3 regions of the Agrobacterium sp. 22-221-1 genome follow, and region 2 is predicted to be linked to each of the others. Evidence: predicted binding sites of a transcription regulator. Region 2 holds the regulator's gene; each other region holds the start of a gene.
The links. Region 2 encodes LexA, which represses DNA repair genes until DNA is damaged. Its sites were predicted from a motif close to TGTTCNNNNTGTGTTCNG; they were not measured.
Positions count from the first base shown of each region.

Region 1: ACQZ5N_RS23925 (dehydrogenase) is a predicted target of LexA. The motif match lies at 2,187-2,204, and genes of this name have one in related genera.
Region 3: dnaE (DNA polymerase III subunit alpha) is a predicted target of LexA. The motif match lies at 3,939-3,956, and genes of this name have one in related genera.

Region 1 is NZ_JBNWCL010000023.1:61,649-66,831, reverse strand. Features, by position in the region: gene ACQZ5N_RS23935 (DUF6236 family protein) at 1-29, opposite strand, end outside; gene ACQZ5N_RS23930 (hypothetical protein) at 486-1,697, opposite strand; gene ACQZ5N_RS23925 (dehydrogenase) at 1,919-2,113, opposite strand; gene ACQZ5N_RS23920 (hypothetical protein) at 2,282-2,662, shown strand; gene ACQZ5N_RS23915 (hypothetical protein) at 2,666-2,950, opposite strand; gene ACQZ5N_RS23910 (hypothetical protein) at 2,972-4,207, opposite strand; tRNA gene ACQZ5N_RS23905 (tRNA-Val) at 4,415-4,489, opposite strand; gene cpdR (cell cycle two-component system response regulator CpdR) at 4,571-4,933, opposite strand; gene ACQZ5N_RS23895 (N-formylglutamate amidohydrolase) at 5,116-5,183, shown strand, end outside.
Region 2 is NZ_JBNWCL010000001.1:374,167-379,349, forward strand. Features, by position in the region: gene ACQZ5N_RS01865 (ComEC/Rec2 family competence protein) at 1-1,552, shown strand, start outside; gene ACQZ5N_RS01870 (glutathione S-transferase family protein) at 1,573-2,250, opposite strand; gene lexA (transcriptional repressor LexA) at 2,529-3,251, opposite strand; gene ACQZ5N_RS01880 (TRAP transporter large permease subunit) at 3,499-4,758, opposite strand; gene ACQZ5N_RS01885 (TRAP transporter small permease) at 4,755-5,183, opposite strand, start outside.
Region 3 is NZ_JBNWCL010000001.1:266,076-271,258, reverse strand. Features, by position in the region: gene ACQZ5N_RS01350 (L,D-transpeptidase family protein) at 1-203, shown strand, start outside; gene dnaE (DNA polymerase III subunit alpha) at 226-3,726, opposite strand; gene ACQZ5N_RS01340 (ABC transporter ATP-binding protein) at 4,265-4,948, opposite strand; gene ACQZ5N_RS01335 (lipoprotein-releasing ABC transporter permease subunit) at 4,964-5,183, opposite strand, start outside.

The DNA of each region.
Region 1 (5,183 bases), on a different contig from region 2:
ATCTGTGGTGTAACAATAATACCGCGCAAATTTTTATCCTCATCGCTGATCGAGATGGCAGGCCAAGCAAGAAACCCCCGTTTGTTTCGAACGCAATCTCCCCACCTTCGACTCTTCCAACGGCTCAAAAATCATCTGCACATGCTACGGTCAACGTAGCTCTTATTGCCGCTGGCAGTCAGATAATAGCACCCGCCACGAGAACCGGTATGGTACTGCCGGAATACAGAGGGACGTCGGGGCTTGGTGGGCGCGAGGTATCCACCGCCTGAAGCGCGCGCACCGCAGCGTTTGCCGTCTGCCGCGATGCTACCAGGCGTAGGGCAATTGCCACTGCTGTTTACACTCGGAACGGAGATCGCCGCCGCCGCGCTGAAGTTATCCGCCGCAACGGTTGACCCTATCGTGAGCCCACGAGCGAAGAGCTGCACGGTTAGCGCCATAATCGATCTAGTCAGGCCTCGCAAGCCATGGGAAATATTTCTCTAGTCGGTGGGTGAGGCCGCATCCGTCGCCGCGCGATCCCGTCTTCTTCCCCATGAAAAAAGGTCGTGCCAAGGGGTGCCGGGCGTGTGGCTCTCAACAAAACGGATAGGCGCTTCATCGATACGATCAAGTGCTGACCCGAACAGTCGAGCAGAAAATGCTGGGTCGATCCTTGCTGCCTCGCGGCGGTAACCTTCGTACGCCTTTGCAACTGAGGCTTTGAAGGCATAGTCTTCCGCGAGGCGGAACCTATGACCAATCTGCTTTGTCGCTATCCAAGCGAACCATACGGGCCCGGCAATAGAAATCAATGCCAACACGAGAGCGACGTTGAGGCGTTCGGCTGGAACGTTTTGTATCATCAGATCTTGCAGCGCTCGGACGCGGAACGTGCCGACAACCGCGCCAGCTCCAAGAGCTAGGACCAGGCCTGCAACCCAAATTCCCATTGATCTCGATAATTCTTGAGCCCGGGTCTGAAACGCTTCCCCTAGGCCCCTTGTTGTAGCGGCGCTGTAAGCATCCTCGGTATTTTTCAGTAACTGTGCTGCCTCAGCCTCCTTCTGTTTCATCGCCTCCACATAGTCATTGATTTGGTCCAGCGCCGTCTTGGCTATCCCTTCGTTCTTTTCAACCGATGCCCGTAGCTCCAACACCGCTTGACGCGCCTCGCGCAACTCGTCCATGTCAGTCGGCAGGGCCGTTGCGGCGTCATGTGCCGCGTTGATCTCGGCAATCTTGCTGCCAAGCTCACCAAAGTCAGTGTCGAATTTTTTAATTCGACTTTTATATGAGAGAAGTTTCCCGGAAATTTGTTTGGGGAGCTGTCCAGCTTCTATCGATTTTTCCCAGTCGGTATTTTGAACGAACAGCGGGCCAAAGAATGATGAGATGTGGTCCAGCAGCGTTGCATACATGGGTACCGCGAATGACCCATTTCCGGTAAAAAATTGCGGCAGTGTGTTCGCCTTGAATTCGGCTATCTTATTTAGGGTCGGCTGCGGATCAAATTTCGAACTTAATCTGTTGTGGTCGCACCCGTCCAAGCGAGCGGCGAGCGCAGTAGCCATATTTGCCAAGTCGTGCCGATTGAGAGCAGGATGGTTCCAACCATACACCGAAACGAGCGTCCGATCGTCCGCACTCAAGGCTCTGATGCTCGCATCGATATCCCGTAACGCCGCGCTGATTTTGCTGATCCGCTCATCCATGACCTATCCCCCTTTTTGTGGCGAACGGGAATATAGTAGACGCGGGTAAATTTCTGGTTGAATTTAGTTCAGTGATAGACAGTCGGGCGCCGCATTTTATTTACTCGGATCCGACGAAGTGATCTTCTGGTGGGCGCTGCGGAACAAAGATGCCCGTGGGCTTTGGCGGCAGATTGTCGTTGCTGCCGCCGGTAAGATCGATCCCGCGAAGGTGGCGCATATCATTTCCGCTCGGCGTCCGGTTTCCACCCTCTCGTGAATCCCTTGCCCATCGCTGCGGTCGCCAATGCGAGCTGCATCCGCAAATGCTGGATGTCTTCCATCAGGGTTTCTATCGCAGCGCGGCTATCGCCATCGTGCCATGCAATGATGTGATCCACCGGATCGGCTTCCGGTTCTCGTCTCTCTGGGCGCACGTTCTCATTCTCCGGTTCAAGAGTTCAAATCGTCCCTGATTTTACGAAAGGCACACGCCGCCGTGCCAAGCAATGTTCTAATTATGTTCTGGTTTGGGATAGAGTCAAGCAAGGGCATAAAGATTCATTGGATGACTGCTCACCGCCCTACAACAGAAGGATCTAACAATGCCAGACCGGGATTTCCCGCCGGTGAAGATTACAGAAATGATCACTCACGATGAGCTCATTGAACGTTGCCCTTGGCTGACCGCTCAGATCGTGAACAAGTGGCGCCGTACTGGAGCTATTCGCTTCTTCGGTGGCAAGAACGGAATGATCGTGTATGCGATCAGTGACATTGAGCGAGCTATTACGGAAACGCTAAACGCGTCACTTGAAATTTATAGAGGACCACCACGTTCACCCAGCGCGTCTCGTGACCACGCTTCTGCCGTCTCCCGCGAGATGAGCGAAGCCGATAAGATTAGAGAAGAAATGTGGCTGCGGGAGCTCAACGAGCGGAAGTTCCCCGCGCACAAAAGTCCCAGCCACAAACCCAGCAAATGAACGTTATCGCTTCTTTTTACCCTTCTCCAGCCGATCAAGAAGTTTCTCTGTATCGCTCTCGGTCCAGCCCGGTTTTGAAGATGAGGTGGCGCCCTTAGGCCGAGGTTTCGCCGCCGCAATCAAAATCTCTATGTCCTCCGGCATAAAGAACATAGCTTTGCCGATGATCCGACAAGCGCCAACCTTTCTGGCAAATTCACGCAGCGTGCGTTCAGAGAGATGAACGCCTCTCTCCTGCATTTTCGCGACCACGCTCGCTGGTGTTATTGCATCTGAAAAATCTGCCACCTGTGTTCCTCTGGGTTAAAGCTAGTCGTCCCAATAGCTCATCTTTGGTGGCGGATCGCCTTCTGGATCGTGGAGTGGATCAGGATTTGCGAAGAGCTGCTTGGCCTCTAAAGACGCCTGAATTGTCTGGACACTCGTTTGCTCCTCAAGCCGCATCAGCCGCTCATCAGCCCACTTAAGCATGCGCCGGTAGTCCGCCGGAAGCTCTTCACAATCGGGGACGTTGGCAATTGTATAACGCAAATCGTCCGCTTCACGGCGGGCATCGGCGATACCTTGCAAAAAGGCAAGACGGTCACTTTCACGCTTTGTGCGCTGCTCCGCCATTTTTCGCCGTGACGCCATGTAAGCTCGGCGCGCAGCTGCTTGGCGAGTACTTTCTTCGCGCTCCATCTCGGCAACATGATTTAAGCGAAAACTCTCGACCATCTTTTCCAGGTGGTCTTCGATAGGTTTGGCATCAGTATCTATCCATTCCCGTTTCACCCCTTCCACGTGTCCATAAATCTGGAGCTTGATCCGACCAATGTGAACGTAGGAAAAGTGCTTCCAACCTGATCTTGAAACCTCGGTAATCCGTTTTCTCGGAGCCTCGATCCGGAAATTTACCGTTGTACCGTCCTTTGAAAAGCCTATTCGGCTACTTTCGCCGTCGAACGTGAATCCGAAATAACTGAGCTCCTGCGTTAAAGCGCTCAACAGTGCCCCCACTCGGGTGACGTCTTTCGGTGGGACCTTGACGTACTTGTGGTAAACGAACCCGTCTCTGTCGGCTTCACAAGTCCTGAGTGCCGATACGAACGATTGGACGTCAGACTGCAGCTTGCTAGCCGTCTTCTTTCCAACCCGTTCTTTTTCAACAGGCAAAGTCTCGGGGGCGTGAGTGATCGAAGGACCAAGAAGAGGGGCCTGATTCAAGACAAGCGACATTCGCTCATTTTCGATCTCAATCTCCCGTTTGGCAGTCTCCAGAACCTCCAAGAGATATGCGCTTGGCCGACGCGGTTGTCCGCTACCTATTCGAACGTGATGAAGCGCAGTGTTTTCGACCGGCCGCAGCGGCGTTCTCTTAACGGTTTGGCCTGCTTCAACTCTCGCCCAATATCCTCTCGATGGAACGGGAACGAGATGTCTCTGGCACGTCTTTGCCAAACCTCGATCTGATAGGCCGTATGTCTCTGCCAGCTTCTGCATAGGCGTCGACCATACCAGAGCGTAAAGCTCCTCGCGGCTCATTGAGCGTTTCGGTTCTTCCATGAGCGCCTCCATTCCGGACGAGAAGCCATAAGGCCCCCTCACCCTCTGTACGCCATCGGGAAGTAGCCATTTTGACAATCCAACAAGTTGGAGATTGATGGATAGGATGCGCGCGCTCCGAATTAGCCAGGTTCGATGAACCTTGAGGCCACTATGTAAAAAGGCCCTGCGATTTCTCGCAAGGCCTTGATATTAAAGCAATTCGGATGGTGGGCGTGACAGGGATTGAACCTGTGACCCCTACGATGTCAACGTAGTGCTCTCCCGCTGAGCTACACGCCCTCCGTGGCGGCGGATAGACCACAAAACCGGTTCATGCGTCAACTGCTTTTTTTCGGTTTTGTGAAGGTTTTTTGAGAGGCCTTACGCCACAAGGAGTTTGTTGACCTCATCCACCAGATCGCGCAGATGGAACGGCTTGGAAAGCACCTTGGCGTCCTTCGGAGCCTTCGAATCGGCATTCAGCGCAACGGCTGCAAAGCCGGTAATGAACATGACTTTCAGGTCCGGGTCGAGTTCGGTCGCGCGCCGCGCAAGCTCGATGCCGTCCATTTCGGGCATGACGATATCGGTCAGCAGAAGCGAAAAGGGCTCTTCGCGAAGCCGGTCATAGGCGCTGGCGCCATTGTCGAAGGAAGAAACCTTGTAACCGGCTTTTTCCAGCGCCTTGACGAGGAAGCGGCGCATATCGTTGTCGTCTTCAGCGAGAAGAATTTTCTGATTCATCATAAGTGACCGTAACTACTCAATGTTTGGAATACCCTAGCCCGATTATAGGATTTTCACGGTAAATATCCTGTGAACGCGTGAATCGGTATAGCGCTGATTGGGCGATAGTATGGACTTGCCGCGCCGTAACTGGCAACATGAACATCCTGATAGTTTTACGACATGGTAAATGACCCTGAATGGACTGGATAACGGGTGAATATGAGCTGTTCGAAGTAACGGAACCTGCCGTTCAAACCCTGCCATT
Region 2 (5,183 bases):
AATGGAAGCGTTGCGGCTCTCCGGCCTTGCCCATATCGTCGCCATATCCGGGCTTAACATGGCGCTGGCGTCGGGCATATTCTTTGTGGGGCTGAGGCTTGCCTTCAGCCTTTTTCCGGCATTTGCACAGCGCTGGCCCGTGAAGAAGATTTCGGCTTTCGCCGCGCTCTTGATGACGCTTGCTTATTACCTGATTTCAGGTTTTGCCGTTTCCGCCGAACGCGCCTGGCTGATGATGTCGGTGATGCTGATCGCGGTGCTGTTCGATCAACCCTCGCTCAGCCTCAGGAATGTCGCGCTTTCCGCTTTGGTCATTCTCGCTTTTTCGCCCTCGGAAATCATGGGCCCGAGCTTTCAGATGTCTTTTGCCGCGACCATCGCGCTCGTCGCCTCCTATGCCGCCTGGAGCCGCTGGCGTATCGATCGCGAGCGTCTGTTCATCGGGCGCAAACCGGCATGGATGACGGTGGCGCAAACGGCGGGCGCCATCATCGGCGGTGTCATCACGACGTCGCTGATAGGCGGTCTTTCGACGGCGATCTATTCGGTCGAGCATTTTCAGCGTGTCACCACCTATGGACTTTTCGCCAATCTGGCCGCCATGCCGCTGATGTCGCTGATTGTCATGCCTTTCGGCCTTGTCGCCATGCTGCTGATGCCTTTCGGGCTCGACGCTCCGTTTCTGAAGGTCATGGGATACGGCATGGCCCTCGTCATCGAGGTTGCGCAGGAGGTGGCGTCCTGGGGCGGAAGCGCTGCGACGGGGCGGCCTCACGGGTGGTTTCTGGGGCTCGCCTCGGCTGGTTTTCTGCTGCTGACTTTGCTGCGCAGCCGGCTTGCGCTTCTGGGCATGCCGCTTCTATTCCTCGCCTTCGGCCTGTCGTCCGCCACGGCCTATCGCGATCCGCCCGATTTGCTTGTTCACGAGGATGGCGAGCTAGTGGCGCTGCTGGAGGACGGCAAAGCCTACACGACGAAGGCTCAGCCGCAGGGTTTCGTTTATGGCCAGTGGCAAAGGGCGCTGCTTTTGCCGGAACAGCCTGTGCCGCCGGTCTTTCTCAAGACCGAGGCCACGGCAAAAACCGTGGCTTTGGCCTCGAAGGCGAAGCTTGATCCGCAAGAGATGAGTGCAGTTGCACGGCAGATGACAGCGGCCCTGAGAGACGCCGAGCCCAGCGTTTTCACTTGCAGCAAAGGCATATGGTGCGTTACGCGCGCGGGAAGCGGCGAATGGATCATCGTTCTGGAAGACGGCCGCTTTGCCGGAAAGGCTTGCGATATTGCCGATATCGTTATCGTCTCCCGCAGAACGTCCTTTTCCCAATGCCGCTCGGGCGCACTTCTGCTGAACCGCGATATCCTGCGGCGGATCGGTTCGCTGGAAATGGACTTCGCCGGCAACGATCAGGCAGGGGTGGTCGGCAGGCTGCGCGCCGCAATCGCCGGCATGGACAGGCCCTGGAGCGAACATCGCTATTACGACTGGAAAAGCGGCCGTTTCGATCACGACGTGCCCGATGCCGTCATGCGGTTGCTGGCGGCATCGCAATAGAGCGCCGCCAGCATGGACCGTCAGGCCTTGATGCGCAGATCCGCGGTCAATTCGCCGATCCCGCTAATTTCCTCTTCATGCGCCGCATCGCGCCAGACTTCCTTCAGCCCGGCCTCGTACCATTCGCGCATGGCGGGAAGGGCGAGCAGCCGGTCGCAATAGGCTCTCGCTACGGGCGAAAGTTCCGCGCCATAAGTCTGGAAACGAAATGCCACCGGGCAGAAGAAGGCATCGACCGCCGTGAATTTCTGGCCGGCAAGAAAAGGCCCGCCGAATTTCGCGAGGCCTTCGCTCCACAGCGTATCGATGCGCTTTATATCGGCCGCAAGCCCGGTATCGCCACCCTTCGGTTTTACGCGAATGCCGACCGACATCGGGTAGAGATTGCGCAGCGAGGAAAAGCCCGCGTGCATTTCGCTCGCTGCCGACCGTGACCAGGCCCTTGCCTGCTTGTCGCTCGCCCAGACGCCCTGATGTCTTTCCGCCAGATATTCGGCGATCGACAGCGATTCCCAAACCGTCACGCCCTCATCGACAAGGCAGGGCACCTTGCCGGTCGGCGAGAAGGTGGAGAAGGAAACGCCTTCGCCGAAGGGAACGAGTTTTTCATCGAAGGCGATGCCGAGCGTACGCATCAATACCCAGGGCCGCAGCGACCATGAGGAATAGTTCTTGTTGGCGATATAAAGATCGTACATGACGTGTTTCCCCGATATGACGCGCATTTCTATACCGACGGATGGCCCTTGGAATATTGCAAATAATCCATGGCTCCCATAAGCCGCATTGATGAATGGGAATGTGAGGGCAGGGAGAAAGAAAGAGGCAAACTCGCGTCACCGCCCGGAGACGAGAACGAAACGCACCCTCTCTTTACTTCCGCAGAGCCGCATTGTTCCTGGGAACAATCCAAGATGCCTCAAAGGGAGCGTCATCCTCTCGATGACGCCCCTAGCGAAAAAAGGCGGGGTGCCAATTAATGGTAGCGGCGGATCAGACCAACCAGCTTACCCTGGATTTTCACCCGATCCGGTCCGAAAATACGGGTCTCATAGGCGGGATTGGCCGCTTCCAGAGCGATGGAGGCTCCCTTGCGGCGGAAACGCTTCAGGGTAGCTTCTTCATCATCCACCAGTGCTACGACGATATCGCCCGGATTGGCCGTATTGCCGTTGCGGATGATGACGGTATCGCCATCAAAAATGCCGGCCTCGATCATCGAGTCGCCCTTGACTTCCAGAGCGTAATGTTCGCCCGAGCCGAGCATGTCGACCGGCACGGCCACATCATGGGTGTTGTTCTGGATGGCGGAAATCGGCACACCGGCGGCGATGCGGCCCATGACCGGCACGGTGACGGCGCCACCGAGATCATTGGCCGGCGCCTTGGGGGCAGGGGCCGGCTCCGGCGTCTTCGGCTTGCCGAGGCTGCCTTCAATGACGCTCGGCGAGAAGCCGCGCTGCGGCCTTGCACCCGGCGCATAGGCCTCAGGCAATTTGATCACTTCCAGCGCCCGCGCCCTGTTAGGTAGCCGGCGAATGAAGCCGCGCTCCTCGAGTGCGGTGATCAGCCGGTGGATGCCGGATTTGGAGGCAAGATCGAGTGCGTCCTTCATTTCATCGAAGGAGGGCGGCACGCCGGACTCTTTCATTCTTTCATGAATGAAGAGAAGCAATTCCTGCTGTTTGCGCGTGAGCATGAGGAAAACACCCTTGAGAATCGTCGTTGAAGTCGCGAAACAAATACAGAACGAACACTATATGTTCCATATGTGTTCCGCAATCCCCTAAAATTTCGTGAAGGGTGCATCGCAGATCGTGATTTGATCGTCGAAACCATGAACAAAGCAGATTGAACGATGTAAGCGGCACATCTTGAATACTAAAACCACCGACCGGGGAGACCCGGCCGGTGGTTTCTGGCAGCCGTTTGCTACGGCTCTTATGTTAGTAGATCGTGAGGGCAGGAATGAAGCTGACCGCGATGAGAAGCAGCATCGCCATGGTGAAGAACGGCCACAATTCCCTCGTCGTTGCGCCGAGCGGCGCTCTGGCTATGGAGGACGAGATGAAGAGCGTGGTGCCGATCGGTGGCGTATAGAGCCCGATACCGAGATTGATGACCATCATCATGCCGAGCTGCACCCGGTCGAGCCCGATCATATCCGCAAGCGGCACGAAGATCGGTCCGAGCAGCAGGATCGACGGCGGCAGATCGAGCGGCATGCCGATGATCAGCATCAGGATGTTCATCATGAGAATGATCAGGATCGGGTTGGAGATATTCTCGGCCACCCAGGTGGCGAAATGCTGGGGCGCCTGATCGAAGGTAAGCACCCAGCCCACCGCCGCACTGCCCATGATGACGAGCATGACGACGCCGGTTGCAGAGCCTGCCTCGACGAAATTGTCGCAGAAACGCTTCCACGTCAGATCGCGGTAGAAGAAGATGCTGAGCACGAGCGAATAGACGACAGAAAGAACGGCCACTTCGGTCGGCGTTGCAAAGCCGAAGCGCAGGCCGAGGATGATCAGGATCGGCAGAAGGATCGCCGGCAGGCTGCGGAATGCAAGTAGTGCCAGATCGCGCTTGCGAAAGCTTTCGTCTCGCACCGCATAGCCCCGCCGCACGGCAATGGCCCAGCAGACGAAGATGAAACCGACGGCCATGAGCAGGCCCGGCAGAATGCCGGCGATGAACAGATTGGCGATGCTGACGCCGCTGACCAATGAATAGAGGATCATCGGGATCGACGGCGGGATGAGCACATCGATGACCGCCGAGGTGGCATTGTTGGCCGCACAGAGGGGAGCGGGGTAGCCCTGGCGCTTCTGCCACGGAATGAGCACCGAACCGAGCGCGCTCGCATTGGCGACCGCCGAGCCGGAAACGCCGCCGAACACGACCGAGGAAATGACGGTGGTGGAAAGCGGGCCGCCGCGCCAGCGCTGCATGGCCTTGGAGGCGAGTTCCAGAAGCTGGGTTCCGAGTTTGCCGCCGAGCATCAGCGTGCCCGCGAGCATGAAGAACGGCAGCGCTAGCATCGGGAAAGACTGCGTCTGGTCGTAAACCTGCTGCGCCACGATCGAGAGCGGCACATAACCGTTCCACAGTACGGCGACGCCCGCAGAGATGATCAGCGCATAACCGACCGGAACCGCAATCATCATGAGAATACAAAATGCAATGATCATCACGATGGTCATAGCGGCATCTCCTCGGTTGCACCGTGCGGACGGGCATGCCAGCCGCCGGAGAGAATGCGCAGGCTCGCGGTTGCGGTGGTGACCGAGACCAGTGCTGCGCCGAAGGCGATGGAATAATATCCGATGCTGTTGGGCAGTTGCAGCACAGGGCTGATTTCCGCGCCGGCGATCTCGGCGACGACAAGCGCCTGCTGCGCGAGAATGACGAAGCTTGCGACCGTCACGAGATTGGCGAACAGCAGAACCGCCACCTTGCCGCGTTCGTCGAACTTGTCATAGATCCATTCAACCGCCATATGCGCGCCGCTCTGCGCGGCAAGGGTAATGCCGGCGACGATGAACCATGGAAACAGCATGGTCGGCAGTTCTTCCGCAAAATCCAGCCCGCCGGATGTCGATAGATAGCGGACGATGACGTTTGCGGT
Region 3 (5,183 bases), 110 kb from region 2:
GCATCTCCGTTACCGAAGCGCCGGGCGGTTTCGATCAATTGAGCGCCGTACTCGGCCGCCTCGAAATTCCGACGGAAATACGCAGCCGGATCGAGCAGGAGCTTTCAAGCGGCAGCTCGATCACCGTTTCCGATATCAGTCACCAGCTGGAGACAGGCACTGGAACGGACTTTATCACCGTGACCAAAGAAGGGCCGGTATGAGCGGCGGGTGAGGCCTCAAGCCTCACACCAGTTCCACATCCACGACACCGGGTGCGGACCGCAGCGCAGCGGCGATTTCCGGCGAGATGCGATATTTCTCCGTCAACTCCACCTCGATCTCGCGGCTACCCTCATCCTTGATGACGATGAAATAGACCGAGCCATCGCCTTTCGTATTGAGGTGGCGGGCCACCGTTTTCAGCGGGCCGGAATCGCGCACATAAACACGCAACGCCTTCTGCATCTGCACGGATTTCTCTTCCAGCGACTGCGCCGTCTGGATACGCAGACCGATGCCTTCCGGACGCTCTTCCGCCTGCACGGTGATGACCAGCGATTTACCGACCTCGAGCAGATCGCGGAACTGGCCGAGCCCTTCGGAAAACAGCACCGCCTCATATTGGCCCGACGCGTCCGAGAAGGTGACGATGCCCATCTTGTTGCCGGTGCGGGTCTTGCGCTCCTGCTTGCCGGTCACTGTGCCGGCCAGACGCCCGGCAGTCGCGCCCTGTTTCACCGCGGCGGAAAAATCTGCGAAATTCTGCACCCGCAGCTTTTCCAGCACGGGGCGGTAGGTATCGAGCGGATGGGCGGTGAGGTAAAAACCGAGCACCTGATACTCGCGCAGCAGCTTTTCGGAGGCAAGCCACGGCTGGAAGGCGGGAAGGATGAGCTTTTCCGGGCCGCTTCCACCACCGGAGCCAAACATGTCCGATTGTCCAATGGTGCGGTTGTTCTGCGCCATCTGCGCATAACCGATGATGCGGTCCAGCCCGCCGATCAATTCGGCGCGGTCGCGGCCGAAACAATCGAAAGCGCCCGCATTGATCAGGCTTTCCAGTACACGCCGGTTGATCTGCTTGGGATCGATGCGCAGGCAGAAATCCTCAAGGCTCGTGAACGGCTTGCCGTCGCGTACCTGGACGATGTGTTCCACCGCCCCCTCGCCCACGCCCTTGATGGCGGCGAGCGAATAATAGATGCGGTTCTCGCCCGTCTCGAATTGCCGGAACGACGTCTGCACCGAAGGTGCGACGACCTCGATACCAAGGCGGCCGGCATCCTGGCGGAAATCGTTGAGCTTTTCCGTGTTCGCCATATCGAGAGTCATGGAGGCCGCCAGGAACTCCACCGGATAATGCGCCTTCATATAGGCGGTCTGGTAGGACACGATGGCGTAGGCGGCGGCGTGGCTCTTGTTGAAGCCGTAATTGGCGAATTTCGCGAGAAGGTCGAAGATGGTGTTGGCCTGCGGCTTCGAGACGCCGTTCTCGATGGCGCCGTCGACGAAACGCTCGCGCTGCTTGTCCATCTCCTCCTTGATCTTCTTGCCCATGGCGCGGCGCAGAAGATCGGCTTCGCCGAGCGAATAACCGGAGAGGACCTGGGCGATCTGCATCACCTGTTCCTGATAAACGATAACGCCCTGCGTTTCCTTGAGCAGATGGTCGATGGTCGGATGGATCGATTCCAGCTCCTCCTCGCCATGTTTGCGGGCATTATAGACCGGGATGTTTTCCATCGGGCCGGGGCGATAAAGCGCCACCAGCGCGATGATGTCCTCGATGCAGTCCGGGCGCATGCCGATCAGCGCCTTGCGCATGCCGGCACTTTCCACCTGGAACACGCCGATGGTTTCGCCGCGCGAGAGCATCTCGTAGGTTTTGGCGTCATCCAGCGGAATCGCCGCGAGATCGACCTTGATGCCGCGCTTGGCAACGAAATCGACGGCGACCTTCAGCACCGTCAGCGTCTTCAGGCCGAGGAAGTCGAATTTGACGAGGCCGGCGCTTTCCACCCATTTCATGTTGAACTGGGTGACCGGCATATCCGAGCGCGGATCGCGATACATCGGCACCAGCTTCGACAGCGGGCGATCACCGATGACGATACCGGCGGCGTGGGTGGAAGCGTGGCGGTAAAGCCCCTCGATCTTCTGGGCGATATCCAGGAGGCGAGCGACGACCGGCTCCTTGTCCGCCTCTTCCTGCAGGCGCGGCTCTTCCTCGATCGCTTTCGAGAGGGGTGTCGGGTTGGCCGGGTTGTTGGGCACCAGCTTGCAGATCTTGTCCACCTGCCCATAGGGCATTTCCAGCACGCGGCCGACGTCGCGCAAGGCCGCGCGCGCCTGCAGCGAACCGAAGGTGATGATCTGCGCCACCTGCTCGCGGCCATATTTGGCCTGCACGTAACGGATCACCTCTTCGCGACGATCCTGACAAAAGTCGATATCGAAGTCGGGCATCGAAACGCGTTCGGGATTGAGGAAGCGTTCGAACAGCAGCGAGAAGCGCAGAGGATCGACGTCGGTAATCGTCAGCGCATAAGCGACAAGCGAGCCCGCACCCGAACCACGGCCCGGCCCGACCGGAATATCGTGCTGCTTGGCCCATTTGATGAAGTCGGCAACGATCAGGAAGTAGCCGGGGAACTTCATGCGCGAGATGACGCCGAGTTCAAAATCCAGCCTGTCGCGATAATCCTGCTCGGTATAGCCAGCCGCCATGCCGAGCGCCGCCAGCCGCTGATCCAGCCCCTCCACCGCCTGCCGGCGAAGTTCTTCGGCTTCGGCGTGTTCCGCCGCCTCCGGGTCGTCGCTGGCGCCGGTGAAACGCGGCAGGATCGGCCCGCGCTTCTTCAGCACATAGGAGCAGCGCAGCGCGATCTCGACGGTGTTTTCCAGCGCCTCGGGAAGATCGGCAAACAGCGCCGCCATTTCCTGTCGACTTTTGAGGTAATGATCGGGCGTGAGCCGGAACCGGCTGTCATCGGAGACGATGGCGTTATGCGCCACCGCCATCAGTGCATCATGCGCCTCATAGTCGGCCTTGGAAGGGAAAAACGCTTCGTTGGTGGCAACCAGCGGAATATCATGGTCATAAGCAAGGCCAATCATGCGCCGCTCATGGGAACGGTCATAACCGGACTGGCGCTGCAATTCGATATAAAGCCTATCACCGAAGAGTGACTTCAGCGTCAGCAGCCGTTCCTTCGCCTGGGCAGCGTGACCTTCCTTCAAGGCCATATCCACCGGACCGCCGGAGGCGCCTGTCAGCGCGATCAGGCCGGCATTGGAGGCTTCCTCCAGCCATGCACGGGTAATATGCACGGAATGGCCGCTGCCCTCGCCTTCCAGATAGGCGCGGCTGACGATATCCACCAACCGCTCGTAACCTTCGGCATTGGCGGCAAGGAGCACTATGGCGGGAAGTTTCTGAAGGTGGCTGTTATGGTTGCGGCGGTCCTCCGCCGCATCCTGCATGTCGATCGACAGCTGGCAGCCGATGATGGGCTGCAAACCTTCGTCGCGCGCCTTTTCGGAAAATTCCAGCGCGACAAAGAGGTTGTTGGTATCTGTAATGGCAATGGCAGGCTGGCCATCGGCGACGGCCTTGGACATGATTTTCTTGAGGGGCAAGGCCCCCTCAAGCAGGGAATAGGCGGAATGAACCCGCAAATGGACGAAACCGGGAGTTTTCAGCGTTTCGCCAGAGGTCTCTCCACGCACAACCGCATCGCCCATATCATCATCCTGTCATTCTGAATCGAGGGGGCGATTTTCCGATTTCCGGCGCTCAAAGTCCACCGCTTTACGGCGTCCATACAGGTTTCTGCGCCGGCGTGCCCTTCACAGGGCGGTGAGGATCACCGAAAAGCTGGCTACGAAGACAGCGATGGAGGCAAAAGCGGCAACGTCACGGATGAAATCAGTCATTGGTCTCTCCTTACTCGTTATGTTCCAACTTTGTTCTCATTTTGTTCGATTGTCAACAGGGTTTTGCTGATATTCCCCTTGCTAATGCCGCAGAATCGCCTTCGGTTCCCGCATGGAGAACAACAAGCCACTGACTCCAAAACGAAAAAACCCGGAGGTAAAAACACCACCGGGTTCGGAAAAAATTCAAATTTGGAGAACAGGCGTTCTCTGGAGTGCACCGAACGGACCGACTCGCCAGCTTGATGCAATCCGTCGTGGAGCCGTCATTCACCCCAATTGCGGAGCGATCATTTCGAGTGCTATGGAAAGATTGACGCACGAGGGTCTTGCCTCGCGCATCAGTTCAGAAATCGACGATCTTGCCGTCGGCCAGCGTCACACGCCGGTCCATGCGGGCGGCGAGTTCATGATTGTGGGTGGCGATCAGCGCCGCAAGGCCGGATTGGCGTACCAGCGCCTCCAGCGCGTCGAAAACATAATGCGCTGTTTCCGGATCGAGATTACCGGTCGGCTCATCGGCGAGCAACAGTAGCGGCGCGTTGGCGACGGCGCGGGCGATGGCGACACGCTGTTGTTCACCGCCGGAGAGTTCTGCCGGGCGGTGCTCACCGCGATGCCCCACGCGCATATAGTCGAGCAGCGCGCTGGCGCGCTTGTGGGCTTCGGCCTGTGTCAGACCGGCGATGAGCTGCGGCATCATCACATTTTCCACGGCCGAGAATTCCGGCAGGAGATGATGGAACTGGTAGACAAAACCGATATCGCTGCGGCGGATCGCGGTTCGCGTTTCATCCGGCAGGTCATTGCAGGGTGCACCGTTGATATAGACCTCGCCGGCATCTGGATGTTCGAGAAGTCCCGCCAGATGCAGCAGCGTGGATTTGCCGGTGCCCGAAGGAGCGACCAGCGCCACCATCTCGCCGCTCTTCAATTCGAAATCAGCCTTGCGCAGAATGGAAAGCGACGTCTCGCCCTGACCATAGGTTCTCTCGACGCCAGTAAGCCGCAGCACTGTTTTTTTTGCCATATTGCGAAGCGGTCCTTATTCGTAACGCAGGGCCTGCACCGGATCGAGCTTGGAAGCCCGCCATGCTGGAAAGATCGTTGCCAGGAAAGAGAGCGTCAGCGCCATGATGACAACGGAAATGGTCTCGCTGATATCCATTTCGGCCGGAAGCTGGCTCAGGAAATAAAGCTGCGGGTCAAACAGCACCGTGCCGGATATCCAGGAGAAGAACTGCCGAATGGATTCCACATTGAGG